One region of the Shewanella sp. Koi 1 genome, then DNA from elsewhere that is predicted to be linked to it. Evidence: predicted binding sites of a transcription regulator. Region 1 holds the regulator's gene; each other region holds the start of a gene.

Evidence for each region. The regulator sigma-54, encoded in region 1, starts transcription at its own class of promoters, with help from an activator protein. The targets are predictions, from matches to a motif close to GTTGGCACGNNNNTNGNNT.
Region 2: the regulator sigma-54 is predicted to act here: its motif matches at 4,500-4,518, upstream of flgF (flagellar basal-body rod protein FlgF).
Region 3: the regulator sigma-54 is predicted to act here: its motif matches at 3,831-3,849, upstream of ACUZ8J_RS14470 (flagellar hook-length control protein FliK).
Region 4: the regulator sigma-54 is predicted to act here: its motif matches at 4,322-4,340, upstream of ACUZ8J_RS06770 (BON domain-containing protein).

The regions. Positions count from the first base shown of each region.
Region 1 covers NZ_JBREJM010000001.1:4,017,340-4,025,422, reverse strand. The annotation lists gene mgtE (magnesium transporter) at 1-1,288, opposite strand, end outside; gene ACUZ8J_RS17795 (HPr family phosphocarrier protein) at 1,485-1,760, opposite strand; gene rapZ (RNase adapter RapZ) at 1,747-2,601, opposite strand; gene ptsN (PTS IIA-like nitrogen regulatory protein PtsN) at 2,598-3,041, opposite strand; gene hpf (ribosome hibernation promoting factor) at 3,044-3,331, opposite strand; gene ACUZ8J_RS17775 (RNA polymerase factor sigma-54) at 3,360-4,835, opposite strand; gene lptB (LPS export ABC transporter ATP-binding protein) at 4,941-5,672, opposite strand; gene lptA (lipopolysaccharide transport periplasmic protein LptA) at 5,669-6,220, opposite strand; gene lptC (LPS export ABC transporter periplasmic protein LptC) at 6,207-6,767, opposite strand; gene kdsC (3-deoxy-manno-octulosonate-8-phosphatase KdsC) at 6,764-7,315, opposite strand; gene ACUZ8J_RS17750 (KpsF/GutQ family sugar-phosphate isomerase) at 7,315-8,083, opposite strand, start outside.
Region 2 covers NZ_JBREJM010000001.1:3,309,790-3,317,872, reverse strand. The annotation lists gene ACUZ8J_RS14610 (chemotaxis protein CheV) at 1-246, shown strand, start outside; gene ACUZ8J_RS14605 (CheR family methyltransferase) at 348-1,187, shown strand; gene flgB (flagellar basal body rod protein FlgB) at 1,331-1,735, shown strand; gene flgC (flagellar basal body rod protein FlgC) at 1,738-2,154, shown strand; gene flgD (flagellar hook assembly protein FlgD) at 2,179-2,958, shown strand; gene flgE (flagellar hook protein FlgE) at 3,021-4,382, shown strand; gene flgF (flagellar basal-body rod protein FlgF) at 4,555-5,298, shown strand; gene flgG (flagellar basal-body rod protein FlgG) at 5,309-6,097, shown strand; gene flgH (flagellar basal body L-ring protein FlgH) at 6,110-6,784, shown strand; gene ACUZ8J_RS14565 (flagellar basal body P-ring protein FlgI) at 6,796-7,887, shown strand; gene flgJ (flagellar assembly peptidoglycan hydrolase FlgJ) at 7,905-8,083, shown strand, end outside.
Region 3 covers NZ_JBREJM010000001.1:3,285,501-3,293,583, forward strand. The annotation lists gene fliN (flagellar motor switch protein FliN) at 1-274, opposite strand, end outside; gene fliM (flagellar motor switch protein FliM) at 287-1,318, opposite strand; gene fliL (flagellar basal body-associated protein FliL) at 1,359-1,883, opposite strand; gene ACUZ8J_RS14470 (flagellar hook-length control protein FliK) at 1,967-3,745, opposite strand; gene fliJ (flagellar export protein FliJ) at 3,904-4,350, opposite strand; gene fliI (flagellar protein export ATPase FliI) at 4,362-5,699, opposite strand; gene fliH (flagellar assembly protein FliH) at 5,668-6,630, opposite strand; gene fliG (flagellar motor switch protein FliG) at 6,617-7,663, opposite strand; gene fliF (flagellar basal-body MS-ring/collar protein FliF) at 7,656-8,083, opposite strand, start outside.
Region 4 covers NZ_JBREJM010000001.1:1,528,926-1,537,008, forward strand. The annotation lists gene ACUZ8J_RS06745 (porin) at 1-706, shown strand, start outside; gene ACUZ8J_RS06750 (histidine phosphatase family protein) at 806-1,414, shown strand; gene ACUZ8J_RS06755 (histidine phosphatase family protein) at 1,484-2,074, shown strand; gene ACUZ8J_RS06760 (hypothetical protein) at 2,240-3,049, shown strand; gene ACUZ8J_RS06765 (DUF3224 domain-containing protein) at 3,174-3,590, shown strand; gene ACUZ8J_RS06770 (BON domain-containing protein) at 3,739-4,287, opposite strand; gene ACUZ8J_RS06775 (hypothetical protein) at 4,560-5,024, opposite strand; gene ACUZ8J_RS06780 (sigma-54 interaction domain-containing protein) at 5,278-6,687, shown strand; gene ACUZ8J_RS06785 (diacylglycerol kinase family protein) at 6,784-8,083, opposite strand, start outside.

The DNA of each region.
Region 1 (8,083 bases):
TACCGCCCGCTAACGCCGGATCCACTTTCAAGCGTTTTAAGATCAGCGGAATACTGGCGCCAGCCAGTCCTGCGACTGTCATATTGATGAGCATTGCACCGCCAATCAGGCTAGCAAGCGCCATATCATCTTTCCAAACGAATACCGCGATAAACACCAAAATCGACCACATGAGGCCGTTCAAAAAGCCAATGGCGAGTTCTTTGCCAATCAGCCAGCGGGCATTACTCTGGCCAATATGGCCCAAGGCAATCCCGCGGATCACTAGGGCTAAGGTTTGATTACCCGCGACCCCGCCCATGCTCGGGACAATCGTCATTAAGATCGCAATGGTGGCGAATTGTTCGATTGTGCCTTCAAACATATTGCTGACAGAGGCTGCTAATAGGGCGGCGAATAGGTTAATCGTCAGCCAGAGTGAGCGGCGGAAAGTACTCTTCACTACTGGGGCGAAGGTGTCTTCATCATCGTCCATCCCCGCCATCCCCATCATGGAGTGCTCTGCGTCTTCACGGATAACATCTACTACGTCATCGATGGTGATACGCCCGAGTAATTTGCCCTCACTGTCGACCACTGGCGCAGATACCCAGTCATGGCGCTCGAACAGCTGCGCTACTTCGCTGTCGGACATGCCCACGGGAATGCTCTCGATATCGGTATCGATAATGCTACTGATATGAGTATTGGGATCGCAGGTGAGCAGATCCGCAAGTTTGACCCCGCCGAGTACGCGATCATGCTTATCCACCACGTATAAGGTGTCAGTGGTATCGGGCAGATTGCCCCGTTGGCGCAAATAACGCAGTACCACATCGATATTCACATCGGGCCTTAAGGTCACAGTATCTGTATTCATTAGGCTGCCCGCGGTTTCATCGGGGTAGGAGAGCGCTTGCTCCACCCGCTGGCGGTTTTGCAGGCTCATAGACTGCAATACTTGCTTATAGACGGTATCCGGCAAGCTTCGCAGGATATAAGCGAGATCGTCCGTATCCATACTGGCGGTCGCCTTGGCGACCCGTTCAGGGCTCATGGCGCGGATCAACGGATCTTTTAGCTCTTCACTGAGTTCATCGAGAATATCCCCGAGCTGATCTTGATCGATAAGTTGCCATAGCACTTGCCGCGCTTTAGGGGGCGAGGACTCTAAAATCAATGCTATATCCGACGCCGCCATGTTTTGCAGCATTTGCCTGACATGCACAAACATACCGCTATTGAGGGCATGGCTCAGTTGGTCGAGACGTTGTTCGACTTGTAAGCTGTCTGAAGCTTCTACAGGCATGTTTCCTCCAAGGTGGCGACGTGGATGGGGCGTTTGGCTGTTGAGGACTTAAGCCAAAGCGCAGCAGTATATTGTAATTGAGCGCACGGGAGGGCGTCGAGTCACAAATGTGTTTTACTGGTATAAGGTGCTGAAATCAAAACCAAACAGGGTACTGAATAACGGTAGGGGGCATCGAGATGAGATGTCGAGGCAATTAGCAGGCTTCGTCGAACTTCGCGTCGATAAGCGCGCAAATGGCATTGAGCGCAGGCTCCGCATCTGGGCCTTCGGCAATCAGGGTAATGGTTTTACCCATACCCGTTTCCAGCATGAGTAGCCCTAAAACACTGGCGGCAGAGGCTTGTTTTTCACCTTGGATCAGCGTAATGCTGGCATCAAACTCTGAGGCCAACACCACGAGCTTTGTCGCAGCGCGGGCATGTAAGCCGAGTTTATTGCAGATGGTGATTTGGCGCTCAAGCTTTGGCATGGCTTAACTCTCGGTGGCGGGCATTCACTTTGTGTTTACCGTTGCTAAAGCGTTTAGCCAGTTGCTCGGCCACGTAAACCGATCTGTGTTGACCGCCGGTACAGCCGATGGCGATGGTCAGATAGCTGCGGTTATTACGCTCTAAGTGGGGCAACCAAGTCTCGAGTAAATTCTCAATTTGCCAGATGAACTTGTTAACCAGCGGCTGGCGATTTAAAAACTCGGCAACGGGTTCATCTAAGCCGGTGAGAGGGCGCAGCTCGGGTTCCCAATGGGGATTGGGTAAAAAGCGCACATCAAACATAAAGTCGGCTTCGGTTGGCATACCATGCTTAAAACCGAAGGACTCGAAGTTGATCACCAGTTCCTTATCGACACTGCCAAGCAGGATTTGCCGTACTTGGTCGCTGAGTTCATAGATATTCAGATTTGAGGTATCTATGTAGTGATCCATCTGCTGTGACAGGGGCTCGAGCAATTTGCCTTCAAGTTTGATGGCTTCTTGCAGTGATACTCGGCTCTTAGATAAGGGATGTAAGCGCCGAGTCTCGCTGTAGCGCTTTAGCAGTACTTTATCGCTGGAATTTAAGAAGAAGCTGGTAAGTTCAGTGCCCTCTGGCAGGCTTGCGAGCTGTTTGACGAGTACCTTGTCTTGCTCCGGCAGGTTACGCACGTCAACGCTGATGGCGACGAGATCGTTACTGCCCTTGAGCTGTTCGAGTAAGCTGCCAATCAGCGGCAACGGAAGATTATCGACACAATAATAGCCGAGATCTTCAAGCACTCTTAGTGCGACCGATTTGCCTGAGCCTGAGCGCCCTGACACTATGACCAGTTTCATCCAGTGATTACCTGATAGAGTTCCGTTTCATCATGCGTCTTGCGCAATTGCTTCAATATTTGTTTGTCGCTGAGCTTTTCAGCCATGCAGGACAAAGTGCTTAAGTGCTGTTGACATTGGTCAGCAGGCACCAGCAGCGCAAATAAAATGTCGACAGGTTGTTTATCGATAGCATCAAAGGCTATCGGCTCCTCACATTTCACCAATATGGCTATGGGTTGTGTTATATCGGTTAATCGACCATGTGGAATGGCGATGCCGTTACCTATACCTGTGCTCCCCATCTTTTCGCGCGCCACTAGGCTTTCGAAGATCTCTTGAGATGAGAGGGTGGGGTACTGGGCAGCGGCTAAGTCGCTGATAAGTTCCAGTACCTTTTTCTTACTGCCCGGAGTGGCGCAGGTCGTGCATTCCGGCCGCAGTATGGTACGAAGTTCCATTGCTAGTGTTTTGTTAACTTCTCTTTGTGTTTAATAACCTGACGATCAAGCTTGTCGATCAGGACGTCTATGGCAGCATACATATCTGCATGCTCTGAAGTCGCGAAGACTTCACCACCGGTGAGGTTGATTCTCGCTTCGGCAATTTGTTGCATTTTCTCAACATTGAGCACAACGTGCACATTATTGATCTGTTCGAAATGACGTTCAAGTTTTGAAAACTTTTCCTCAACATAAGCCCGTAACGATTCAGTAATCTCGATATGGTGTCCACTCAGGTTTATTTGCATATAAACGTCCTCCGATTTCCACTTTAGGCTATAAACTTTTACGCTGATTGGAAGGGGGAATAAGCATCGCTTCTCGGTACTTCGCAATGGTTCTGCGCGCAACGTTAATTCCCTGTTCTGCCAGAAGCTGTGCCATCTTGCTGTCGCTTAATGGTTTTTTCTGGTTTTCCGCTGCAACCAGTTTCTTAATGAAGGCTCTGATTGCCGTGGATGAGCACTCACCGCCATCATCAGTCCCGACGTGGCTTGAGAAGAAATATTTTAGTTCAAAAAGTCCCTTTGGGGTATGCATGTATTTTTGTGTCGTCACCCGTGAAATGGTGGACTCATGCATTTCTACCGCCTCAGCGATATCGTTCAGGACCATAGGTTTCATGGCTTCTTCACCGTATTCGAAGAAGCCCTGTTGATATTGCACTATGCAGTTTGCCACCTTGAGCAGTGTTTCGTTACGGCTTTCAAGGCTTTTGATAAACCACTTGGCTTCTTGCAGATGCCCGCGGATAAATTGGCTATCGGCTTGGCTTTTGGTGCTGCGCGCCATGGCTGCATATTGCTGATTAACATTGATTTTTGGCATGCAATCTGGATTTAACTCGACCACCCAGCGACCGTTTTTCTTCGATACCGACACATCGGGGATGACATATTCTTCATCAACAGGGGTGATGAGCAAACCGGGGCGAGGGTTTAAGGTTTGGATCAGCGCTATGCTGTCCCTTAACTCGTCCTCTTTAAGTTTGGTCTTACGCATCAACAACCTAAAGTCGCGGGCGGCGATCAGATCTAAATGATCTTTGATCAACATGCGGGCGTTTTCGAGGTGTGGGGTATCCGGCGAAAAATGGGAGAGTTGGATAAGCAGACATTCGCTTAAATCCCTTGCGGCGACACCAACGGGATCGAAGTGTTGAATACGCTTAAGTACGGCTTCGACTTCATCCAGTTCTATCTCAGGATTGCCCATGGCCTCGAGGATATCTTCAGTACTTTGAGTGAGATAACCTTGATCGTCGATGGCATCAATAATCGCGGTGGCGATGGCTAAATCGGTTTCAGAGAAGGGCGTGAGGTTTTTCTGCCATTCTAAATGCTCGTACAGGCCTTCACTGGTTTCCCCTTGGAAGGGCATGTCATCTTCACGGCTGGCGCCAGAACCTGAGTTTGGCGAGGCGGTAAAAACTTCATCCCAAGTAGTATCCATGGGCAGTTCTTCGGGCAGGGATTCTTTGGTCAACGACTCGGCAATGTCCACGGTGGAATTGTCTTGTTCCTGTGGCAGGGCCGTTGTTTCGCTAAAGTCGGTATCGGCGATATCTTGCTTACGTTCGGTAGGCGCGTCGAATTGCTCCTCTTCCAGCTCGAGAAGAGGATTAGAGTCTAAGGCTTGCTGGATCTCTTGCTGCAGTTCCAATGACGACAATTGCAACAGACGAATGGCCTGTTGGAGTTGTGGCGTCATGGTTAACTGTTGACCCAGTTTGAGCTGGAGTGACGCTTTCATGTTACCGCTGATCCCTACGTTATTATTTTGAATTTAGGCCGCTTGTTATCATATCGATGGCGCTTATAAGCCAAAATTCAAGGCTAATTGGCTCTGTTTAAGTAACTATAGCCTGAATTGTTCACCTAAGTACACAGCCCTAACTTGCTGATTGTCTAAGATCTCTGCGGGAGTTCCTTCGGCAATCAGGTTTCCGTGACTGACAATGTAAGCATGTTCACAGACGTCTAAGGTCTCGCGCACATTGTGGTCTGTGATCAGTACCCCAAGGCCTCGGCTCTTGAGTTGTTCGATGATTTTCTTGATATCGATAACCGAAATCGGGTCGACACCGGCGAAGGGTTCATCGAGCAGAATAAACTTTGGATTGGCCGCTAAAGCGCGGGCAATTTCGACGCGGCGACGTTCACCGCCCGATAACGACATGCCTTGGCTGTCTCGGATATGGGTGATATGGAACTCTTCGAGCAGATGTTCCAGCTCTTCTTCGCGTTGATCGCGATTGAGCTCTTTACGGGTTTGCAGTACCGCCATGATATTGTCGTGCACGGTCAGCTTGCGAAAGATACTGGCTTCCTGTGGCAGGTAACCAATGCCTTTGCGGGCGCGCAGGTGCATGGGATCGGCGGTTAAATCATCATCGTCGATAAAGATATGGCCTTTATCGCTTTTGACTAAGCCCACGACCATATAAAAGGTGGTGGTTTTACCCGCGCCGTTTGGGCCGAGTAGGCCGACGACTTGACCCGTTTTCACCGTCAGGCTGACATCTTTCACAACCTGACGACTCTTATAACTCTTAGCGAGATTCTGTGCTTTTAAGGTGATTTGGGTCATTTAGAGTCCTGTTTTTTCACAGGTTTGTCCGCGGGCTGGTTCTTGATCTCTTCCTGATAGTTGTCAGGTTGAATAATGGTAATCACGCGATCATCACCGCTACCCGTGCTCTCAGCGATCAATTTTTGCTGAATAATATCGTAACGGATGAGGTTACCCGTCACTTGGCTACCCGCTTGGTCTAGGCTGGCAGAGCCCGTCAAAGTTAGGGTGCGGGTCGCCATTTCGTAGCGAATTTCTTTCGCGCTCGCCGAAGCTGGGCGTCCATCGTCGAGGATCTGGCTATAAGTCGCAGGATTACCGGTTGCCACTAAAATCTTGCTGTTTTCCCCTTCGGCAGAAAATGCACGTAGTTGATCCGCATGGATTTTAATCGAGCCTTGGGTGACTTCAACCGGACCGAAGAAAATGATCTGGTTGTTTTTAATGTCCGCAGTTTGGCTAACGGCTTTAATTTTCACTTCTTGCTGTAAGTCACCAACCTTGGCGAAGGCGCTCATGCTGGTGATTAGCATTAGGCCGGCAAGTAATATGTTATTTTGCTTCATAGGTTCCTACTACCTGACTGGTCAATTGCACTTCCTGCGCGTTAAGGTCGGCATAAAGGCCTTGCCCTTGAATATTAAAATCTTTCCCTGTGACGTAAATGATGCGGTCAGAGGTCATTATCATAGTGTTGAGATCGAGTTCTAAAAAACTGGTGGACAATGTCTGTATGGGTTCACCAGGGCTGATGGCATCGATAATAACATTATTTTCTAATACAACCTTGCCGGTATCTTTGTTGAGTCGACCTTGATCGGCTCGGATCTGCCATTTTGCTTTACCTTGGTCGGGATAGACAAGATAGACGGGCTCAGTAAAGTCGGTTTGGTTTTTCAGCTCATAGTGTTCCATGTGCTTTGCCGTGACGCGACTGTTAACTTGCCCTTGCTCATTAAACTCAATGCTGCGCAGATCTTCGATAATGTAATCGGGTCTGTCACTGACGTTCAAGCTGTCATCCGTATCGCCACCGCGTTTTTGCTGCACTTGCCAATATAGCACCAGCGCAGTACCAAAAAAGGCGATAATGGCGAGGGTCACACGACTCATATGCTCATCCCATGGGCGGAAGTGAACTTATTTTGGCTCAGTAAGAGCAGATCCGTGAGTTCCCTGAGTGCGCCATGTCCACCATTCAAGTGAGTCACAAAATGGGCGTGTTGGCGGACATAGGGATGACCATCGGCAACACAGACGGCCAAGCCGACCACATTCATCACAGGCAAGTCGACAATATCATCACCAATATAGGCGACTTCTTCTGGGGTGACATTGTAGAGCGACAGCAGTTCTTCATAGGGAACGAATTTATTATCCACGCCCTGATAAATATGCGTTACACCCAGAGCCGTCATGCGGTTTTCGACAATTTTAGACTGACGACCTGTTATCACGGCCAGATTAAAACCACTGGTCAATAATGAGCGCACGCCATAACCATCGCGGGTGTGGAAGGCTTTGAGTTCTTCCCCTGAGTTGCTCAAATAAATGCGGCCGTCGGAAAACACCCCGTCCACATCGCAGATCAGCAGTTTAATTTTTTGCGCCCTTTGCCAAACATCGTCGCTGATGGGGCCATAAAAACCTTGCTGTGGCATTAAATCACTCCCGCTTTAACCATATCGAGCATATTGAGGGCTCCGACAGGATGATGTTCTTTATCTATCACTATCAGGCCGTTGATATTTTTGGAATCCATCACTTGCAGCGCCTGCGCCGCTAAAACGTTTTCAGTAATTGTGACACAGTTTCGCGTCATCACATCGGCAATCGGCGTGGTACGCAGGTTGACTTGGGCATCGATAACGCGGCGCAGGTCGCCGTCGGTAAAGATACCCACGAGTTTGTTTTGCTCATCGATAACCGCGGTCATGCCAAGGCCTTTCTTGGAGATCTCATACAGGGCATCGGTGATGCAGATATCGTGTTTAACCAGTGGTAAGTCATCGCCGCTGTGCATCACGTTGCTGACTTTAAGCAGCAGCTTACGGCCTAAGGCTCCGCCCGGATGGGACATGGCGAAATCTTCCCGGGTAAAGCCTTTGGCTTGCAGCAGCGCAATGGCGATGGCATCGCCCATGACTAAGGTTGCCGTGGTGCTTGAGGTTGGCGCAAGCCCAAGCGGGCAGGCTTCCTCTGGCACCTCAATACATAAATGAATTTTAGATAGACGCGCCATGGTGGATTCTGGCTTGCCAGTCATGGCAATCACAGGGATGGCTTTACGCTGGATAACTGGCATCAGCGCGAGGATTTCGCTCGACTCGCCCGAGTTTGAAATCGCAAGAATCACATCATTGTCAGAGAGTACACCTAGGTCACCATGGCTGGCTTCGCCTGGATGGACAAAAAACGCTGGGGTGCCT
Region 2 (8,083 bases), 710 kb from region 1:
AACAATGTCGCGGAAGAGATCCCATTAATTATTTCCGATATCGAAATGCCTGAAATGGATGGTTATACCTTAACGGCAGAAATCCGCGACGATCCAAAGCTCAAGCATATTAAGGTCGTTTTACATACCTCACTCAGCGGCGTGTTCAACCAGGCCATGGTGCAAAAAGTAGGCGCCAACGACTTTATCGCGAAATTCAATCCTGATGAATTAGCGGCAGCAGTGAACAAGCATTTAAGTTTGTAGTGAAAGTGTGGGTTAGTGCCTAGTAGCGCTTTACGCTATAATCTAGCCCTTATTACATGATTGTTGGCACTTATTTGGGTGCTTGCTATAGGATCTAGGACGTGAATGTGCCTGACAAATCACTCGCTGAAGCCGAATATAATCAATTTAGGTTGTTCCTAGAACAACACAGCGGCATCGTACTGGGGGAAAATAAACAATACCTAGTACGTAGCCGTCTTGCTCCTTTGATGGGCAAATATAATCTGCCTTCGTTATCCGATGTGGTAAAACATTCGATGAAGCCCACGGAGCGAGCCTTACGGGCAGAAGTGATCGACGCCATGACTACCAATGAAACCTTATGGTTTCGTGACCGTTATCCGTTTGAGTTGCTCAATAATGTGTTGTTACCTGAATACAGTAAGTTGGGGCGTCCATTAAAAATATGGTCCGCTGCCTGCTCGTCTGGCCAAGAGCCTTATTCGTTGGCAATGACTATCTTAGAATATCAACAGAAGAAGCCGGGAGCTTTGCCGGGCGGCGCCTCGATCCAAGCAACCGATCTTTCGCCTTCGATGTTGGAACGTTGCAAAAATGCCGAATACGATAGTTTGGCGCTAGCGCGTGGTTTATCCGAGGAACGTAAGCGCCAGTTTTTTGATGCTTTGCCCTCTGGCAACATGCGAGTTAAGGATAACGTTAAGCGTTTAGTCAATTTTCGCGCCCATAACTTACTTGAGAGTTACACCTTACTCGGCAAGTTCGACATTATCTTCTGTCGAAATGTGCTGATCTATTTTGCCCCAGAGGCAAAAGCAAAAATTTTGCGGCAATTCGCTGCCGCTTTAAATCCGAAGGGCATACTCTTTCTCGGCGCGTCAGAGTCGATTGCGGGTCTGACGGATGAATTTGATATGGTTCGTTGCAACCCTGGTATCTATTACCAGAAAAAGACTTAATGTTATGATATTAAATAAAAATTACCGACATTAGTCGGTAATTTTTTACCCCACCAAACCCCATTTCTACACATTTCTGATAGTTTCTGTTTTTTGGCACATGAATTGCTTATTCCCGTGAGAGTCACGATGGAGGCAATTTTATGGCGATCAATTTTGATAAGGCACTAGGTGTGCACCAATTCACTTTGGGGATACGTGCAGAACGTGCCGAAGTAATTTCAAGCAACATCGCAAACGCCGATACGCCACATTATAAAGCCCGTGACGTCGATTTTTCTGCGGCCTTAAATATTGCGAAAACCCAGCAACAGCAACGCAATAGCCTTGAGATGACAGGCGATGAGCAGCATTTTGGCCTCGCACAGTTAACGGGACAATACGTGAAGTTCCGTGTGCCAAATCAGCCAGATACTGGAGATGGCAATACAGTGGATATTCAACAGGAACAGTCGGCATTTATGCAAAATGCCCTCGAATATCAAATGTCTCTGGGATTTTTGGACAGTAAGTTTAGCGGCATGAAAAAAGCGCTGAGAGGGGATTAATCATGAGTTTATTTAGCATTTTTGATGTGGCAGGCTCCGGTATGTCAGCCCAGTCCGTCCGACTCAATACCACGGCGAGTAACATCGCTAACGCCGATTCTGTTTCTAGCAGTATTGATAAAACTTACCGCTCACGTCATCCCATTTTTGAAGCTGAAATGGCGAAAGCGCAGAGCCAACAGCAAGCTTCTCAAGGTGTTGCAGTAAAAGGCATTGTTGAGAGCGATAAACCCCTATTAAAAGAGTATTCGCCCGATCATCCGATGGCGGATGCGGATGGTTTTATTTATAAGCCGAATGTGAATGTCATGGAAGAAATGGCGGATATGATTTCTGCCTCTCGCTCATATCAGATGAATGTTCAAGTCGCTGAAACCGCAAAATCTATGCTGCAACAAACACTTGGGATGGGTAAATAACATGCGCGATTTAGGAGGTAAGCTGTGAGCCTCATTAACCAACTTAGCCAGAATACGGCTCAGACGACTCAAACTAAGAGCCAATCGAATACGGTGGCGACTAATACCACGAGCACAACGAGTACATCAACCGGCAATCCATTTTTAGATGGGATCCGCTTGCCTAGCCAATCGGTTGTGCCAGAAGCCAAGAGTCAACAGCTGACGCAGGAAGACTTTTTTTCATTACTCAGTCAGCAGTTGTCGATGCAGGATCCGTTTAAGCCCGTCGACAACGACCAGATGATTGCGCAAATGGCGTCCTTTTCGACCGTGGATGGTATTTCAAAGCTCAATGATGAGATTGTTAATTTAAACAGCGTGATGACATCGAGTCAGGCGCTGCAAGCATCGGGATTAGTTGGACGTAAGGTCTTGATCCCAACCGATACCGGCAATGTGTCAGTCGAAAGCCCCACCCTAAGTGGCGTGGTGAGTACGCCAGACAAAATTCCTGTGATTAACGTGCGTGTACTGGATGATAAAGGCCAAGTGGTTAGCACCTTTAACATCGATGGCAGTGATGGCGGCAACATCCCAGTGACATGGGATGGTCTGAATGAAAATGGTGAGCCTGTTACTGCCGGCAATTACACCATTAAGGCCAGCGGTCTTGTTGATGGCGAATCTCAAGAGCTTGCCGTTTCGACCTATGCCCACGTGACCAGTGTTTCTCTGGGCACAGCAAGCACTGGGGCGATTCTGAATCTTCGCGGTGGTGCAGGTATTAAGCTCTCTGATGTGCTCGCGGTATCAGAAACCTAATTTGTCAGTATTGAGTTGGACCTGGGTCCTTAATTGAATTGAGTGAAATGTAGAGGTGAATTATGTCGTTTAACATTGCATTGAGTGGCATTTCTGCTGCACAGAAAGACTTAAACACTACCGCGAACAACATCGCGAATGCTAACACCATTGGCTTTAAAGAATCGCGTGCTGAATTTGCGGATGTTTACGCTAATTCAATTTTCTCTAACTCTAAAACCGCCGTCGGTGGTGGTGTGGCAACGAGCCAAGTGGCACAGCAATTCCACCAAGGTAGTTTGCAGCTGACTAATAACTCCTTAGATTTAGCGATCAAAGGGGGCGGCTTTTTTGTGACGGCTTCTGAGATTGGCACCCTAGATCATCAGTTTACCCGTGCAGGTGCATTCAAAGTCGATAAAAATAATTATATGGTTGATTCTGCAGGTAATTACCTGCAAACCTTCCCAGTTGATAAAGATGGTAATTCGACATCGGTCAGTTTAACGACGGCTAAACCTGTGCAAATTCCTGATACTGCTGGCAGTCCAGTTCAGACTGAAAACGTGACTCTGCAGATGAACTTAAATGCGAAAGAAGGTTCACTCGATCCTGCTGCCTTTGACCCGCTGGACTCTAAAACCTACAACAGCGTGACCTCCATGACGATTTACGACTCACTCGGTGAGCCGCATATCATGACCACCTATTTTGTGAAGCCAAACAACGGCTCTTACAACGGTGAAAACAACTGGGTTGCCTACTACGCAATTGATGGTAAGCAAGTTGATGTGTCTGGTCCAGCGGGGACTTACCAGACGGATACTGATGGTGATGGTATGGCTGATGGTACAGGGACAGCCCAAACCACTGGAGGTTGGAAAGGTTCGGTATTGAAGTTTAACTCTGTCGGTGTGTATACCGGGAGCGATCCTGCGGTCGTGACGACTGAAGCATTAGGCGTGGGTGGTGCTGGTGTGTTAGGCCCAGGTGCCGATGGTACTCAAGATGTGACCATTAAGTTCAATGCACCGACTCAGTATTCGGCTCCGTTTGCGGCCACCGAATTAACGCAGGATGGTACGACAGTGGGCCGTTTAACCAACGTTGAAATCGGTGAAGATGGTTTGATCACCGCCAGCTACTCTAACGGTTCAACTGTGCCATTATCCCGCGTTGCCTTAGTGCGTTTTGCCAACGAGCAAGGTTTAACTCAAGTGGGTAACACCTCATGGAAGGCCAGCCTTGAGTCGGGTCCAGCACTTGCGGGGGAACCCAACAGTGGTACCTTCGGTAGCATCAGTTCTTCGGCGTTAGAGCAGTCCAACATCGACTTAACGACTGAGCTGGTGGATTTGATTTCGGCGCAACGTAACTTCCAGGCTAACTCGCGTACCCTCGAAGTGAACAACACTCTGCAACAAACTGTACTGCAAATTCGTTAAGCTGATTTACTCCTTCTCTAAGTGTTGCCGCTGGCGGCAACACTTAGCCTCTTTTGGCCTTGTAGCCATTTCCTCATAATCTTCTCCCAATTTATCAGTAAATTAGCCACAATTTTTATTGGCATGATGCTTGCTTTGCTATTGTCAGGTTGAAAATTTGACGGAGCAGTCTGTGGACAAATTCCTCTACATATCCATGAGCGGAGCTAAGCAAAACATGAATGAGTTGGCATTGCGTGCCAACAACTTAGCTAATGCCAATACCGATGGATTTAAGTCGGACATGGCGCAAGCCAGATCGATGCAAGCCTTTGGTGAAGGAATGCCATCGAGGGTTTTTGCCATGGTCGAAACACCCTCCGCCAATTTTCGAGCAGGCCCAATCAAAACCACTGGGCGGGATCTTGACGTTGCCATTAAAGGTGATGGTTGGTTCGCTGTTCAGGCAAAGGATGGCAGTGAGGCCTATACCCGTTCAGGGAGTCTCAGTTTTGACTCGACAGGGCTATTGCATAACGACCGCGGTAATCCAGTGATGGGTGATGCGGGACCGATTGTGTTACCGCTGCCGATTGAAAAAGTCACTATCTCACAGGATGGTATTATCTCGGTACGTCCTCAGGGCGCGACAACGGAAGTGGTCGAAGAGGTAGGGCGATTAAAGCTGGTTAATCCTGGCAACGCACAAATGATGCGCGGTGAGGATGGACTGTTCCGTTTGGTATCGGGTAATCCGGCGCCAACCGATCCAAATGTGTTTGTTGAGAGTGGGGCTGTAGAGGGCAGTAACGTCAATCCAGTGGATGAGATGGTGTCCTTAATCGACCTACAGCGACAATTTGAATTGCAAGTGAAGATGATGAAAACCGCGGAAGAAAATGACCGCGCTTCATCTTCATTAATGCGGATTAGTTAGGAGATAAATTATGCATCCAGCGTTATGGATTAGTAAAACTGGCTTAGACGCACAGCAAACCGATATTGCGGTGATTTCAAACAACGTCGCGAACGCCAGCACCGTCGGCTACAAAAAGAGCCGCGCAGTCTTTGAAGACTTACTCTATCAAACCGTTAACCAAGCGGGGGGCATTAGTGCCTCGAACACTAAGTTACCCAATGGGTTAAATATTGGTGCGGGTACCAAAGTGGTGGCCACTCAAAAAATGTTTACCCAAGGCAATATGTTGACCACGGATAACTCACTCGATCTGATGATTGAAGGCCCTGGCTTTTTCGAAGTACAGCTACCCGATGGCACCACAGCCTATACCCGTAATGGTCAATTTACCTTAGATGATACTGGGCAAATTGTAACGCCAGGTTCGGGTTACGTTCTGCAACCTGCAATCACGATTCCCGATGATGCGACCAGCATTACCGTGTCTGCCGAGGGGGAAGTCTCGGTGAAAACACCGGGCACGGCGGAAAACCAAGTCGTGGGGCAGCTCAGCATGTCCGATTTTATTAACCCATCGGGTTTAGACCCTATGGGACAAAACCTGTACACCGAAACCGGTGCCAGTGGTACGCCTATCCAAGGCACGGCATCACTCGATGGTATGGGAGCGATTCGTCAAGGCGCGTTAGAAACCTCTAACGTAAACGTGACCGAAGAGCTGGTGAATCTTATTGAAAGTCAGCGGATCTACGAAATGAACTCCAAAGTGATTTCGGCGGTGGATCAGATGCTGGCGTATGTGAATCAGAATTTATAGAGGCACATTATCATGGCTAGATATTTTATATTGGCCGCAGCGCTCTTGCTTACGGCATGTAGCTCCACCTCCAAGAAGCCGATTGCAGATGATCCTTTTTATGCACCGGTATACCCCGAAGCGCCGCCAACCAAAATTGCCGCTACGGGATCCATTTACCAAGATAGCCAAGCGGCCAGTCTCTATTCGGATATTCGCGCCCATAAAGTGGGTGACATCATCACTATCGTGTTGAAGGAAGCGACTCAGGCGAAAAAGAGTGCGGGTAATCAGATCAAAAAAGGCTCTGATATGTCGCTCGACCCAATTTATGCCGGTGGTAGCAATGTGTCGATTGGCGGGGTTCCCCTCGATCTGCGTTACAAAGACAGCATGAACACTAAGCGGGAATCCGATGCTGATCAAAGCAATAGCTTAGATGGCAGTATCTCCGCCAACGTAATGCAAGTGCTTAATAACGGCAACTTAGTGGTGCGCGGCGAGAAATGGATCTCCATCAATAACGGCGATGAGTTTATCCGAGTGACCGGCATAGTGCGTTCACAGGATATCAAGCCTGACAACACTATCGATTCAACCCGTATGGCCAATGCGCGTATTCAATACAGCGGTACTGGTACCTTCGCCGATGCGCAAAAGGTGGGCTGGTTAAGCCAGTTCTTTATGAGCGATTGGTGGCCCTTCTAAGGAGTCGTATCATGAAATTGAAACTGATTTTAGCGGTTGCCATGCTGGCATTTTCACTTCCTAGCCAAGCAGAGCGCATTAAAGATATTGCCAATGTTCAAGGGGTTCGTAGCAACCAATTGATTGGTTACGGCTTAGTCGTCGGTTTACCTGGCACGGGTGAGAAGACCCGTTATACCGAACAGACCTTTACCACCATGCTGAAAAACTTTGGGATTAACTTGCCCGATAATTTCAGACCCAAAATTAAGAACGTGGCCGTGGTGGCAGTACATGCGGACATGCCGGCCTTTATCAAACCTGGTCAAGAATTGGATGTCACAGTATCAAGCCTAGGTGAAGCGAAAAGCTTACGTGGCGGTACCTTACTACAAACTTTCCTTAAAGGGGTTGATGGGAATGTGTATGCGATTGCGCAGGGCAGTTTAGTGGTCAGCGGCTTTAGCGCCGATGGTTTGGATGGTTCTAAAGTCATTCAAAATACGCCAACCGTGGGTCGTATTCCTAACGGCGCGATCGTTGAACGCAGCGTAGCAACGCCATTTTCGACTGGCGATTATTTGACGTTTAACCTACGCCGCTCGGACTTTTCGACCGCGCAGCGTATGGCCGATGCAATCAATGACTTGCTTGGTCCAGATATGGCGCGGCCATTGGATGCGACCTCTGTGCAGGTTAGTGCTCCAAGGGATGTGTCACAACGGGTGTCCTTTTTAGCCACACTCGAGAATATCGAAGTGGAGCCTGCTGATGAGTCAGCCAAAGTGATCGTGAACTCCCGTACAGGCACTATTGTGGTTGGACAGAACGTCAAGTTATTGCCAGCCGCGGTGACACATGGTGGTTTGACTGTGACAATTGCCGAAGCGACTCAGGTGTCTCAACCTAATGCGTTAGCGAATGGTCAAACGACGGTGACCAGCAATAGCACAATCAATGCGAGCGAAAGTAATCGCCGGATGTTTATGTTCAATCCTGGCACGACCTTAGATGAGTTAGTGCGAGCCGTAAACTTGGTGGGCGCGGCCCCTTCAGATGTACTTGCTATCCTCGAAGCGTTAAAAGTGGCAGGTGCTTTGCATGGTGAACTTATCATCATCTAATTTCTGTCGGGAAAATCATGGAAAAGCTTTCAAGTTCATCACATTTTCTTGATCTGGGCGGGCTCGACTCCCTGCGCGCCCAGGCTCAGAAAGATGAGAAGGGCGCCTTGAAAAAAGTCGCCCAACAATTTGAAGGCGTTTTCGTGCAAATGCTGATGAAGAGCATGCGTGACGCCAACGCAGTGTTTGAATCCGG
Region 3 (8,083 bases), 730 kb from region 1:
TGCCATTGACCATCACATCGAGCGGCTCACCCGCCACCCTATCTAACTCCACCACAGAACCTTGGTTCAGCTGCAGCAGGTTACGAATGCTGATATAGCTGCGGCCAACTTCCATCGAAATCGTCACAGGGATATCTAAAATGGTGTCTAGTTTGGCGGCTTCGGCCTTACTGATTGGCTGCGAGTCGTCTACCAGCTCGTCAAGGTCAATGGCATTAGCCTCTTCCAATGCCTGTTCGGCCATGGCTGCTGCCCAATCATCATCTGTACTCATCTCACTTCACCTTTATAATTCGGATATGTCTCTGGCTTTGCCTTTACGTGTCACTAATTGCAGTTCGGATTTGACCGTTTCAGGACGTGGGATTTTTTCGTAAATTTTAAGTGCTAGATTATCGCGTGAACGCCCCATTTTACAGCGATACGTCGGTAAGTCTTCGATTTTCATCATAATGTATTCAGGCAGCTCGATCGGAATAATATCCCCAGCCTTGAAGTTCATGACATCTTTGAGTGTGAGTTCATGTTCAACCACACTGGCATCAAATCCGACTTTCACATCCATAATTTCGTCATGCAGCGCCTGTGACCAACGCATGTCGGTGTCTTGTTTATCACTCTGCACACCCGCGTCGAGCAGTTCACGGATAGGTTCAATCATCGAATAAGGCATAGTGATATGGAAGTCACCGCCGCCGCCATCCACTTCGATGTGGAAGGAGTTAATCACCACCACTTCAGTGGGGCTGACGATGTTGGCCATCGCGGGGTTTACTTCGGAGTCTAAATAATCAAACTCGACATCCATCACTGGCGCCCAAGCATCTTTATAATCTTCAAAGATAATCTTAAGCAATAACTGCACGATGCGACGTTCAGTTGGGGTAAATTCCCGCCCTTCAATCTTGGCATGGAAACGGCCATCGCCGCCAAAAAAGTTGTCCACCAGAATAAACACTAAACGCGCTTCCATGGTGATCAGTGCTGTGCCTTTTAAGGGATGGAAGCGCACCATATTCAAGCTAGTTGGAACGAATAAGGTGTGTACGTACTCACCAAATTTCAGCATTTGCACGCCGTTAATCGACACTTCGGCCGCACGACGCATCATGTTGAACATGCTGATCCGCAGGTGACGGGCAAAACGCTCATTCACAATCTCGAGCGTGGGCATACGGCCACGCACAATACGGTCTTGGGAGGAAAAGTCGTAGGAGCGAGCTTCCAGCCCCGCGGCATCAAGCTCATTATCCTCTTCGACGTCATCGACTCCGTGTAAGAGCGCATCAATTTCGTCTTGGCTTAATAAATCACTCACAGTATTGTCTTCGCCTCTTTAAGGTGCTGAAGATAAAAGGTTATTGCATTACAAAACCGGTGAAGAGTACTTTTTCAACCACTTTACGTCCGGTCACAGATTGCAAGGTATTTTGTACGCTCAGCAGTGCTAATTGTCGCAATTCATCTTTACCCGCCTGTGTACTTAACTTTTGCACATCGGCGCCACTAAAGGTGGTTAACAGCGCATCTTCAATCAACGGAATATGCTTTTGGGTCAACACATCATCGTCTTGGCCTCTGACCATCAGTTGTACTTTAATTTCAACGAGACGAGCACGGTCTGGCCCAGGGAGGTTAAATAAAAAGGGCCGTGGCATTGGCACATAGGCCGCCATTGCCGCATCGGCGGCAGGAGTGGTAGCCTCCGTTGCTGTAGCACCTTCGGCGGCGACTTCGGGAGCCTCATCACTGCTACCGAGGAAAAACCACAGGGCGCCCCCAATCAACAGGGCTGCAAACACGCCCGCACCGATAAAAATAAACTTCTTCTTACTTTTAGGCGCTTCGGTGCTTTCAAGTTCTAATGATTCTTCCTTGGCCATTTTATATACTCTTTAATTGGCTAAATTCGGGAATGGGATCAGGGCTTGGCGCATAATCCGCTTTATTACTATAGGTTACCTTCTTAAGCGTAATAATCTATACCTGAATTTAAACTAGTTGCTTGATTTAAACCTAAATCTAGCTCTTCTGCCGAGAAATCATCCACATTTCCACCGCTCGAACCGCCGGCTTCACCAAATCCCCCCTCGCGGCGTTGACCTTGGTCCCCTTGTGAAACATGACTGTCGGCCAATTGCATGCCCTGCTCCTGTAATAATTCACGTAGGCGAGGAATAGCTTGCTCTACAACATCGCGGGTTTGTGATTGTGTGACATGGAACTGCACTTGTGTCTGGTCGCCATGAACTTGTACTTTAACCAACATATGTCCAAGTTCTGGCGGATCTAAACGGATTTCCGCCTGTTGGATCCCTTGACTCACCATAGTCACTAATTGCAGCTTCATCACAGGCGAGAAGCGCTGGATCATCTCCTGCATTTGGTTTTGAGTTTCTACACCTTGGCGCAAGGAAAGCTGTACTTGAGGAATATCTTGACGCTGGGTTGCTGGCGTTGCCAAAGAATGCAGTGAAGATACAGCTTTAAATTCCACAGGCTTAAACTCGCTCCCCGTCTCTTCACTGCCAGAACTTAAAGCTGCAACTTGGCTATCTTGCTGCGCATCGAGAGTAACCGCTAACTTAGCGTCTTTTAGCAAAAAGCCTGCTGAAATCTCGGCGCGGGATGGGCTGTCAGCTGTAAGACTCGGATCGATGGCGGTGGCAGCAGAGACATTAGTCGCTACATTAGTGCCTAAGGTACTAAGATCGTTAGTATTCGCGGCTGTTGCCGCATTCGTCGTTAATACATCACTCGCAGAGGCATTGGCCGCTTTGATTGGTGTTTGATTATCAATGACTTGGGATCCCATACCTTGGGGTGCAAGAGCTTTATCTGCTGGCTGCGTCGACACATTTATCGCCTTAGCGCCAATTTCTGCGGTACCAAGCTCTTTTCCCCCTAATACGGGCTCACCCTCAATGGGTAAAATATGATTTTCGGGCGGTTTAACGAACTTTTCGCTGCGCAGACCTGTAAGTAACGCGGCATCATCAATCAAATGCGGCTCATCAACAGAGGTGCCTTGACTATCCGCTTCCGCAACAGTTACGGCCGCAACCAAAGCATCGACATCAGCAGCTGGAATCTGTGGCTCTACACTCTCAGTATCAGTGACATCAGCAGCTGGAATCGGTTGTTCTACACTTTCAGCATCAACGGCGTTTTGTTGTGAGGCTTGCTGTTGTAATAGCTGTGCGGTGACTTGCGCAGTATTTTGTCCGGCCGCCTTTGAGGCTAAAACCCCAGAGTCTTCTGATTCAGTACTAACGTTCAGTTTGTTATCGCCAAGGCCAGTGTTAGTGGACTGAGCGAACTTAGCCATTTCATCGGAAAAAGTGCCGTCAACAATAGAGTTGTCGGTCTGAGATGGAGCATCGACCAATAACGAGGATGAGTCGGCATCGGCATCATCCGTTGCCGTGATATCAGCCTCAAGCGGCAAAGACTCGCCCTGTGCTGCCGCTTTTTTCATCTCATTTGCCATACCAATCTGGGCGAAAATCAAGTTGATATCGGCTTCATCATCAGTTTTGGTATCGTCAGTGCTGGCTTCCGCTTTGGCAGATTTGACGGCCACATCCTGAGACACAGAGGTTTTAGTCGAGGGGGAAGATACGGATGTGACTGAAGCCAACACTGCAGAAAAGTCTTCACTATTAGTATCTTGAGTCAATGCTTTACTTGAGCTAGCGCTATTTTTCGCGCTTGACGCTAATAGGATATTGTTCATTTGTTGCATATCAGCTCCTAAACATTCACCCGAAGACATAAAAAAGTAGGGCAAACGTCAATTTATGCGGCTTTGGCCATCTCTGGCATAAAGCAAGCAAATAAAGTGCCAATAAGTGAGAATTACATGTCGAAGAAACAACTTACACACGCAATGGCGAGCTTTGGTTAGGGTTTATTGCGGCGAAAAAACTGCTGAGAGGCAAATTCATCGGTCATCTTTTGTTCTTTTTTCAACTCAAGAGCTTGGCGTTTTTTCTCTTTATTATCTAAGAGCAGTTCAACCGCCTTGCGTTTCTTTTGCTTGTCGAGCCAATGCTGCTGACGATAGTTTTTCTGCTTCTCACCATCGGCGACCACACGATTTTGCTGGGCAATGGCCTCATCGATTTGCCGAATAAAACGATGGAATTGGTGATAATGGCTGGCGCTTATGGCTTGGCCCTGCTGGGACTGCATCTGCTTCATATAGTCCAAGCGATAATTGTTGAGTGCATCCAACTGATTTTGGCGCTTTTGACACTCTAGTTGCGCCGACTTTAGCAGCAGTGCGGCCTGCTCCTCTGCATCGAGGGCTAATTTCAACACAAGTAAGAGGGGATCGGCATTCGCCATAACAGTCTCGATTATTTACATTGCGCCGCGAGTTGCCCAAGCATGACTTGGCTATCGGCAAAACTAAAGGCATCACGCATGGTCTGCCGTAAAAAGGCATTCATCGCAGGTTGCAGGCGTATAGCGTTATCGATTCGCGGATCGCTGCCTTGGGCATAGGCACCAATCGAAATCAGATCCTTATTCTGTTGATAGAGGGAATAAGTCTGCTTGACGCGGCGCATGGCTTCTAAGTGCTCGTTCGAAATCACCATTGGGGCCACACGGCTGATCGAAGCCTCAATATCGATTGCAGGATAATGCCCAGAGTCCGCCAGTGAGCGAGATAGCACAATATGGCCATCGAGGATCGCCCGAGATGCATCGGCAATCGGATCCTGTTGATCGTCGCCCTCTGTCAGCACAGTATAAAATGCGGTGATAGAACCTTGTCCAGGCCCACCATTACCCGCCCGCTCAACCAAGCGTGGCAATTTAGCAAATACCGAAGGCGGATAACCTTTAGTTGCCGGCGGTTCACCTACGGCCAGAGCAATCTCACGCTGCGCTTGGGCGTAACGAGTCAGACTATCCATTAATAACAATACGTTATAGCCTAAATCACGAAAATACTCAGCGATACGAGTGGAGGTTTCACAGGCACGAAGGCGCATCAAGGGTGAAGTATCGGCGGGCGCCGCCACCACAACAGAGCGTGCTCTGCCCTTTTCACCGAGGATTTCTTCAATAAATTCTTTAACTTCGCGGCCACGCTCCCCGACGAGCCCCACCACAATGATGTCAGCTGTCGTGCCCCGAGTCATCATCCCTAACAGCACACTCTTACCCACACCCGAGCCTGCAAATAGGCCCATACGTTGGCCCTTACCAACGGTGAGCATGGCATTGATGGCGCGTACACCCACATCGAGTGGTTCGGTGATCGCTCGGCGAGAAAGTGGGTTGATGGCGTTACTGTGCCTTGGCGCCTGCTGTTCGGTCGATAATGCGCCAAGACCGTCTAACGGCACACCATTGCCGTCGAGCACGCGTCCCAATAGGGATAAACCCACACTCAGCCCCGCCTGCTCACCGAGGGGGACGACACGGGCGCCGGGTAACACGCCGCGTAATTCCTCAATAGGCATAAGGTACAGCAGTTCATCGTCAAACCCGACGACTTCGGCAATCAACTCTCCTGCCATGGTTTCGATAGAGCACAGGCTACCCACGGGCGCACGGCAACCACTCGCCTCTAAGGTTAAACCTACCACGCGCACCAGTTGACCACTGGCGACGGCTCGAAATGGCGGGACTTTGTCGATGCAATGATTCAGTTTATTCAGCAGTTGATGGCGGCGATTTTGCATCTTTCTCTCCATCAGCTTGCGACTCTGTACTTAGGGACTCGGTGCTCTGCGCCTCGTCACCTAGCTCAGCACCCGATAGCACTTTTGCGGCGTTTTCCTCATCGAGAACCGCTTGGCGTTGTTGCTGCTGATGGCTCAAATGGGACTGTTGATTACGTAAGGACTCAAACACCGCATCGATGCGCGAGGACAGGGTTAAATCCACCAGCGAGCGTTGGCTACTGATAATGCAATCCCCAGAATTTAAGCTGGGATCGGCCTCTAACTGCCACTGATTACGGTTTAATTGGGTACTGGTATATAGCTGCTCCACCAAGGCGACATCATCGGGATGCATGCGAATACTGACGCTTTGCTCCTTGATTGGCAAAGATTCGACCCCTAAACGCAGTGCCGACAGGATTTGTTCTGGATGAGTTTTAAGTTCATGACCAATCACAGATTTGGCCAGCGCCATAGTGAGTGTCATTAAGGAATGTTCAATATCGCCATCGAGTAATTGCAATGGCTTTTCAAATTGGCTTAACAGCCCTTCGAAGCGGCTGACTAATGCCTTGGCTTCAGCAAGCCCGGCCTCAAGCCCTTGCTCATGACCTTGGGCAAGGCCCTCGGTATGGCCTTGCTCTAAACCTTCGAGTCTGCCCTGCTCCAGTCCTTCGGCATAACCTTGCGTCTTACCTTCGTTAAAGCCTTCTTCTTCGGCTTGAGCGCGAATATCTTCAATTTCCGCCATGGTGGGTGGCGCAATGGTTTCGGCGGCCACCGCCTTCGGTGCTTGCTGCGGCGAATAACCAAAGAGGTTTGAAATACTCACCTCTTCGGTTTGGGTCACATCGGGTAATTGCCAATGGCTGAACTCGATCTCCGAGTCGCTCACTACCCGATGGGACAATTTATTGTCGCTATTGTCACTCCGATTAGAGGAACTCATCGCCGCCACCGCCGCCTAACATGATTTCACCGCTGTCACTTAATCGACGCGCAATTGACAGAATTTCTTTTTGGGCGATTTCCACTTCACTGATCCGAATTGGGCCCATGGCCTCTAAATCGTCACGCAGCAATTCGGCGGCCCGTTTCGACATATTGCCCAAAATTTTGTCTTTGAGCTGATCGTCTGCACCTTTCAGCGCCTTCATCAATACATCCTGCTGCACTTCACGCAGCAAGGTTTGGATACCACGGTCGTCCACATCGATTAGGTTTTCGAATACGAACATTAAGTCTTGGATTTGCTGCGCCATTTCCTCGTCGGTTTCGCGCATGGTTTCCATCAACTGACTTTCGACACCCGTATCGAGGTAGTTCATAATGTTGGCCGCCGCCTTTAGGCCGCCCATCTTCGCTGCTTGCGCGCCGCCTTGACCGGCGAATTGCTTCTCCATGATGTCGTTTAATTCCTGCAATGCCGCAGGTTGCACTTCTTCAAGGTTAGCAATACGCATCATTAAGTCTAAGCGGGTATTCTCAGGGAACTGGCCGAAAATTTCCGCCGCTTGATCTGGCTCTAAATACGATAAAACAATGGTTTGGATCTGTGGATGTTCGTTTTGGATGATAGTCGCGACTTGGCGCGCATCCATCCATTTAAGGGAATCCAAACCTTTGGCGCCGCTGCCCATGATAATTTGTTCAATCAAATTACCGGCTTTGTCTTCACCTAGAGCCGCCGTTAACGCCTTACGGACGAACTCTTCGCTGTTAAAGCCAATAGAAGAATACTTTTGAATATCATCGAGAAAAAGCTTATGCACCCCGATGACTTTCTCCTGCCCAAAGTCTTCCATAGCCGCCATCGCCATACCGACCTTTTGCACTTGTTTAGGTTCTAAGTGCTTTAAAATAGAGGCGGCATCGGCTTCACTCAAACTTAACAGTAAAATCGCCGTTTTTTCGATGCCACTGAGATCCTTAATATTGAAACTTGAGGTTTCAGCGGCGTCTTTTGATTTATTCTCAGCCATTGTCTTGTAACCAGTTTTTCACGACTTGGGTTGAAAGCTCGGGCTCATTGGCCACAAGCGCACGGATAGCTTTAATCATATCATCATCTTTATGCAGATTAGGGATAAGAATTGAGCCATCATCGGCATAACTATACTCTGCTTCTTTGGTATTGAGCATCCCTAAGGTGTCGGCAGCATATTGATCCTCAATCTCGGCCAGCTCATTACCCAATCTTGAATCCTCAGGCATGTTCACACTGTCTGGATAGATTAAGCGTTTCAGCATTGGGCGCACCACAGCAAGGATCAGCACTAAGATAACTAAGGCACCGATACCTAACTTAACGGCACGCCAGAACCAAGGTTGTTCCCAAAGCTCAGGCGCAGGAACATCTTCAACCAATTGATCCATAAAGGGAACAGTGACCACCTCTAAAA
Region 4 (8,083 bases), 2.5 Mb from region 1:
GGCCTACGGCACCTTGCTTGTCGGGCGCAACGATACGGTTTTCAAAACCGCCGAAGGCAAAGTCGATATTTTTGGAACGACCAATGCGGATATTAATCAATTGGTCTCAGGGCAGACGCGTAGCGCCGATGGTATTTGGTATTACTCGCCTAAGTTATTCGGCCTGATGGATATCAACGCAACTTATTTATTACAGGATAACTATGGCGCCGATAATGAGCTGTATGCCCTAAGTACCACGCTTGGGGATAAAGATCTTAAAAAGGCGCCTTATTATGTAGCCGCCGCCATCAATAAAGGGATCGCCAATATCGATGCCTATCGGTTTGTGACCCAAGTTAAGCTTGGCGACATGAAACTGGGCGGGATCTTTCAACATACCGAAAGCTTAAAATTTTCCAATATGGAGGGTAACTCCTATTTCATTAATGCCACCTACGACCTCTGGGGCACCACATTAAAGGCCGAGTTTGGCCAAGACAATGCGGGTTTGGGCGGTTATTTTTCTAAACTCGTTGGCCCAAATGAGCAGATTACGGATGTGGACATCAGCCAATTTACCCTTGGCGCAGAGAAAAAATTGACCAAATCGACCCGTGTGTACACTCATTACGCTATGTATGAGGGCGAGTATCAAATGTCAGGCATTACCCAAGACATTGGCGACGATAAGGTCTTCACGGTCGGTGTTCGCTACGTTTTTTAAGCGTTTCCGTTTTGTAAGCGTTTCAACTCAAGCCGAGTGCGTTAGCAAATAGGCACTCGGCTCACTTTCCAACTTAATGGCGTAGTAGAGGTGATTAAATTGGCCAATCTATATTTAATTAGTCAGGGAGACGCAGCAGTAGAAGCATTCCAACCGTCAGTACCTTCTCAGGCAACCTTGTCCAGCCTTGGGGAGGTGCATGTGAATATGCTGGCGCACTCCTTAAGGGACACACGTTTTGAGATGGTGTATGCCTGTTCTTCACCCTTATCGATGGAGACGGCTGAAATTTTAAACAGAAATAGAAAGCGCGCTATCTCTGTAATCAAACGATTAGCCTTAGCCGATTTTAAGTCCGACTTTGACATTAACGGCGAATGCTTTGATTTATCCCTGTGTATTTATACTATGATGGCGCAATCCCGCGGCTTTTGTTCTTCCATCCATGCGCAATTGAAAATAGTCGAAAAACGCCTGTTAGAGATTGTCGAAAATATCGGAGCCTTATACAAAGGCAATGTGCTTATTGTGATGGAACCCTTGATGGTGAAGTTATTAACGAACCATTTCTTAAGCGAGCAAAACGTTGAAACTAAGTGGAATTCCATCCGGCCAGCCAGTTTGAGCATCTTACATTCCGATGCCAAGGGATGCCATTTGATCCTCAATAACGATATATCCCACTATCAATGCCAAAGTGTTGCCTAAGGCATTGGTAACATTAGGTATTGGCAAAATACGCATTGACATCATTTATCTGATTTTTAGGTTATTACATTGACTAGCAAAACGATTTATTTATTACGCCATGGGCAAACACAGTTTAATGCAGAGCTACGTTTGCAGGGACATTGCAATTCGCCGCTCACCGAACTCGGTGAGTTACAGGCGAAAACCGTGGGTTATGTATTGAGTGAATATGTTCAAGAACCACAGGACTGGGCATTTTATGTGAGCCCCTTAGGGCGAGCGGTGCAAACCGCTGAAATCATTTGCCAACAAATCGGCTTTCCCGTTGAACGTCTACAACAAGATGAGCGTTTAAAGGAGCTTGGTCTTGGGGATTGGGAGCAGCAACGCGTGCCCGAAATCAAGCAAAACCAGCCTGAGTTAAATGCGCTGGCCGATTGGTATACCTATGCGCCGAATGCTGAGACGTTCGCCAGTATCAGTGAGCGCATTCAAGATTGGTTGCAGGATCCGACCGTACCCGAGCGAGTGATCATCGTATCCCATGCCTTGTCTGGCGCAGTGTTCCGCGGGATTTACGCTAATCTGGATTATCAGGCGCTGTGGTCGCAGGAGATGCCGCAGGACGCCTTTTTTAAGCTTGAAGATGGCAAGGTGACCAAAATTCAGTGCCTGTGATTGGAGCGGGCAAGATTAGCTGAACTTAACCTGACAAATTGCCAAATAGTGTTATTTTTTTACACTTTTCCCGCTCCGCTTTGACTCAGTATCTGTAATACTGCTCCGACATTCACAGAGCTTGAGTTAGGTAAAAAGCGCGTGTAAAGCGCATTGGGGGAGCGGATGAGTATGTTTGTTAAATTAACGATAGCGGCGACTATCCTTGTGCTCAGTATTCTTGCCGCGGGCATTTATCGTTTTAACATGACCAATGATGATATCTACATGGTCATGGAAGATGGCCAAGTACTGCAATACGATGAGGCCATGGCCCAGGCCGATGCGAAGGCAAAAGCCAAAGAGGCGGCATTATCTTCCAGCGAAGATGCCATCGAATCTGTGGTGCCAAGCGAGGTCAAACCGGTGGCGAATGCCTCCGAGGTGATGCTGAAACTCTTTAGTTTGAATACGGCCAATCCCTTTGAAGTAAAGCTGCCCGATAGCCAACTGTCAGTGGTATTGACGCACTTTATTAAAATCAAGCAAACGGAATTTGCGCTGGGGGATTATCAACAAGGTGAAGAAAAGGGTCGGGTATTGCTGGATTATATGCGGATTACGCCGCTTAATTTTGACCCAGCATTAGAGCCCGATACCCAAAGCGATGCGCCATTGCAGGACGATCCTAAGCAGCAAACCATGCCCTTTGTGGCGCCTTATATCGTCACGAACCAAGGTTCGGGGGTATTTTGGTACCTTGGCTTGTTTAGCTTAGATTATGCTCAAAATCGATTAGTGCACTTAGGCAGTGTGTTTATTGGCGATCGTATCGAAGTCGATAATATCGAGCCTGTGTATCCCTTTGAGACGCCGTATAAAGTTGCGATTACCTTCCGCGATAGGGCGGCGGGCCAACCTATGGCAGAGGAGCCTAAGGTGGCTAAAATCCTTGAAGTCGGTGTGAGTGAGTCGGAAATCAAAGCACTGCATTAGGTTTATATCTGGGCTTATGCTAAGTTAATTTTACCTCAGCTACGGCTGAGGTATTTATTTCACCTAGCGGCTGGGAAAGCTAAGGTTTTGGCATAAAGCATAAAATTAAAACAAGGAGCGTGTCATGGAAATGACCAAAGTCACGGGCAAATTTGATGTTAAGCTCAATCCCGAGAGTGCCTATGCCACAGGTGTTGGCGGCGTGAACTTGGGCAGAATGACCTTAGATAAAAGCTTTTATGGTGAGCTTGAAGCCCGCAGCCAAGGCGAAATGCTCAGTGCCATGACGGCGGTAAAAGGCTCGGCGGGATACGTGGCGATAGAGCAAGTCGTAGGTAAACTGTGCGGCAGACAGGGCAGTTTTGTGCTGCAACATTTTGGTATTATGACCGATGGGCAAAACCGCTTACACCTTGAGGTTGTCCCCCATTCTGGCGCGGGTGAACTGGTGGGGTTATATGGCACTATGGCGATAAGCATCGAAAATGGCCAACATTTTTATGAATTTAGCTTCTACCTCGAACAGGAAGCCGAAGCCTAAGGCACGATTAACATAACATTGCGCCAATAAAACAAAACCAGCCGAAGCTGGTTTTGTGGTTTTTGCCCGAGTGACTAATACCAACAGCTGAGTTACCAACAGCTGAGTTATCAAGAGCTGAATTAGCAAGGGCTGAATGTCAGGACCATTATGAGGTTTTGACTTTGATTTTATCGACGACCTTTTTCACATCATCGGTATTTTTAGCAATGGTCAGGGCTAATTGACGCTCGGCATCGCTAGCCACTTCACCCTGTAAGGTCACTACGCCATCGGCAACATCAACATTAATTTGGGTACCCGATACGTCGGTCGAGAACAACAGACGGGTTTTTACGACCGTTGCGACTTTAGAGTCGGTTAAGGTCTTCACCACCTCATTGGTGCCTTCGTCTTCTTTCATCACGGTTAACTTGTTATCGACCCCTTTTACGCCATCTAAGCTTTTGATGAGCTCAGCGGCGAGCGCCTTATCGACACTGCTCTCCACTTGACCGGTTAAGGTGACATGGCCGTTTTTCACGTCGGTCATAATGTCAAAGGAGTTGAGGTTAGTATTGAGCAACAAAGTCGTTTCGGCCTTGCCATCGAGCCAAGCATCTTTGGCATCGTCTTTCCAATCCTGTGCGGCGGCCACATTTAAACTGATAGAACCGACAAGTAAGGTGGTTAAAGCTAAAGTTGTCGTGTTTTTCATAATGATATCCTCCGTTGTTATCTCGAAGGAAATAAAGCGTGAATCGTGCCAATGTTTTTATCCTACTGATTTTAAATGTGATTAATTGGAAAGATGACTAGTTTTAGGTGTTTGGCTCAATCGGCAAATCGGCGCTTTTTACCGACAAAATGTAAATATTACCGAGGGTGATTAAGCGGTTTGGCTTAAGTGGGATAGGCGTTAAGCTCAAATAGATCGCAGGCAACAAAAACGCGGCTCAGTTGGCCGCGTTATTGGATGGCATTGCCGCCTTACAGGGCTTGGCTACGCAGGTGTAAGGTATCCAAATGGATTTGTAGCCAGGCAATATCCTCGGCCAATTGGCTGATTAACCTTGGGTGATTGGCCTTTTTAATTAGCTGTTTGAGGTGATTAAGGCGCTGACGCTCAAGCTCGCAGAGTACGGCGAGGGCATCGGCGAGTTGCTGTTTAATAAGTAAAGCATCGACATCGGCATAGGGCCGAGTCTGCGACGGCGGCACCGAATGCTGGCCCATTTGTTGTAATGTTTGGGCGAGCAGTTGCTTAAATCGCGCCTGCATCCCTTGATACGTCTTGATTTGGGCAATAAAAATGCGTTTTAGGCTGTAGTCATCGACAGTGGTATTGGCCCGAGTATAAAAATCCACGCCAGTTTGGGTCAGCTCGATTAACTCATTAACCAGCTTAATATCGGCGCTTAACTCGGTCTGATGTTGCGCAACATTAGACGTCATAACGACCTCCTGTGGTAGTTTGGGCTGCTCCGCCGACACGGATTGCCCAACATTTTATGGAAATTTCAGTTTCATTCAGCTTCTATGCATATTTCGTTCACTTTTTAATGATAAGTTAATGGATTGATTTAACTGATGATATTTATCCATTGTCGCCAGTGCCTCGCTTATTATCGGCAACTCTTACCGTTGAGATTGTTAAAATTTCACGGCTGGCATACAGTGGTGCTTCATTCACAGGGAGTGGCACAAGATGATCCGACCAACGCTTTTCTATCATCTACAGGACTTCGAGACCGAGCAGGCATTAGTGCAGCTCGAGGGCGCGCAGACCTACAACAAGCTACGCAGTACCGATGATTTATCTTGGATTAGTCAGCTGGAGGCCAATCGTATCGATGTGGCGATCATTGAGCTGCCCCGTCTAAGCCGTGAAGATTACTTAGCCTTACTCGAGTCCAGCGCCATTGCGGATGTGGAGTTTATTTTCCTCTCCGATGGCCTACCGAATCCTCACCTCGATAAACTCTTATCCAAATACGCGGGCTACCATTTCCGTAAGCCCATCGATATGTCGTTGCTGTGCGAAACCTTAGCGGATTTTGCCCAGCATTTGGTTGCCAATACTTCGACGCGCATTCGCCCCTTTGCCAGCGAATTAGACCAATATGGTCTGCTGGTGGGCTCCTCATTACCTATGCACCGTTTGTATCGCACTATCCGCCGCGTGTCGGCTGCCGAGAGCAATGTGTTGATTATCGGCGAGAGTGGCGCGGGTAAAGAACTGGTCGCCAATACCATTCACTTAGCTAGCCCGCGGGTGAATAAGCCCTATATTGCGATTAACTGCGGCGCCTTGAGCCCAGAATTAGTTGATAGTGAACTCTTCGGACATGTAAAAGGTTCTTTTACCGGCGCGAATCGTGATCATCAAGGGGTATTTGAGCAGGCTGAAGGCGGCACCTTATTCCTCGATGAAGTCACCGAAATGCCCCTAGAGCATCAAGTTAAGCTGTTAAGAGTGCTCGAAAATAATGAATATCGTCCCGTCGGCAGCCCTAAGGTGCTCAAGGCCAATGTGCGTATTGTGGCGGCGACAAACCGCGATCCTCTAGTGGCGATTGAGCAAGGACAACTGCGGGAAGATTTGTACTTTCGCTTAGCGCATTTCCCCATTCAAGTGCCGCCATTGCGGGAGCGTGGGGAAGATATTGTCGGACTTGCGAAGCATTTTCTGGCCTATCGCAATGCGGCGGAAAAACAGAGTAAAGTGTTCTCGCCCTCAAGTTTAGAGGCGATTGCGGCCCACGCTTGGCCGGGGAATGTGCGCGAGTTAAAGCATGCTATCGAGCGCGCTTATATTCTGGCGGACCATGAGATTACCCCTGAGCATTTACAGCTTACGCCCAGTTTGGATAAGGAGGCGGCTGCGGAGGAAAATGTCGTGATCCCCCAAGGTATGCGCCTTGAGGAGCTGGAAAAAATCGCCATTTACCAAGCGCTTGAAACGAGTCAGGGCAATAAGACCGACACCGCCGAGCAGCTTGGGATCAGCGTTAAAACCCTCTATAACAAGCTCAGTAAATATGAGCAGGAGTCAGACGCTCAAACTGTTGTTGATGCCATTAGCGAAGATTCCGTTAGCAATAGCGTCGCCAAGTAGTAACCTACATTAAATGCCTGAAAATAAGCTAATGCATTGATTCAGTTTTGATTCAGCTTTGATTCATAGTTTGATTCAGAGTTGATTTTAAAAGTGTTAGCTTATTTTTGATTCTGACTGCGGTTCAGCATTTTGTGCTTGATAGGGCACAAACACCTTCAAAGAGGCGGGCAGGATATCGATATTGAGTTCCTCCGGCTCACAAATCTCGCCATCAATCACATACTTGCATGGGGGCTGACTGCTGATCTTCACCCTTTTAGCATGGGCATGTTTCACTTTACCCGTGTTGGCCGAGGGCTCAGAGTCGCTATTGGCGGCCTCTTTAATCCAGCCGGTAAAAGCCAGTTCAGCCAGACTGATAAGCTGTTCATTCGGCTCATTATTTGAATCTAACCAAGTGATATCCAACAAGCCGTCGGTCATATTGGGTTCGCCCTTACCTTGGGCGAGTAAGCTGGTAAAAGGTGCGGCATTGGCAACCACTAGGCTGTGGGTTTGCACTGCCATTGGGGCTTGGTCATCTAAAGTCAGCTGCAACTCGAGGTTGGTGTCGGTGTTCACCGCGCGCCACAAACCATCGAGGTAGGCGAGTTGGCCGAGGGCATTTTTACGCTCACGGCTCGCCGACTCAATCATTTGCTGCTCAAACCCAATGCCGACCAGCAGTAACACCAGCCGCTCATTGCAACGCGCCGTGTCTATAGTCTGTGTCTGGCCTTGGATAATATTATCAAGGGCTTGGGAGACGGCATTGAGCTTACTGCTTAAACCAAAGAGGGCGTGTGACAGGGCATTAGTGGTGCCTAGCGGGATAATGCCTAAGGTGATATCGGTGTCGATAATCTCCGCCGCGACCTCTGTGACTGTGCCATCGCCCCCGCAAGCGATGATGATATCGGCGCCCTGAAGTCGGGCTTTTTTCGCTTGGGTTTGGGCGCTAATCTCTGGCGTGGTGAGCGCTAACTGCACCTCAAAATAGCGTTTCAGCTCAGTGCAAATTTGTTCGCCATGGCTCTGCCATTTACCCGCGCCAGAGACGGGATTGGCGATAATCCAGGCTCGCTTATGCAGTTTGATTTCCCCTTGAGTGTACATCTGCTCCAGCGCTTTAAGTTGCCAGCGATTTAACCCTGCGGTTTTACGAATGCTTTTAATCTGTTGCAGCACCTCGGCGAAGCTGAGCTCGGGACGGCGGCACACAAGATAAGCGGCCAGCACCATTACGGAGCGCCCGCGGCCGAGCGCACAGTGGATTAATACCCGCTTTTGGGCGCGTACTTGACGGTGTAACCAGTTAATCGCCTGATTTAATTGGGCGCTAGTTGGCACGCTGTGGTCAAGAATAGGCATATTCAGATAGTCGATATGATCCTCATACAGGGACACATCGAGG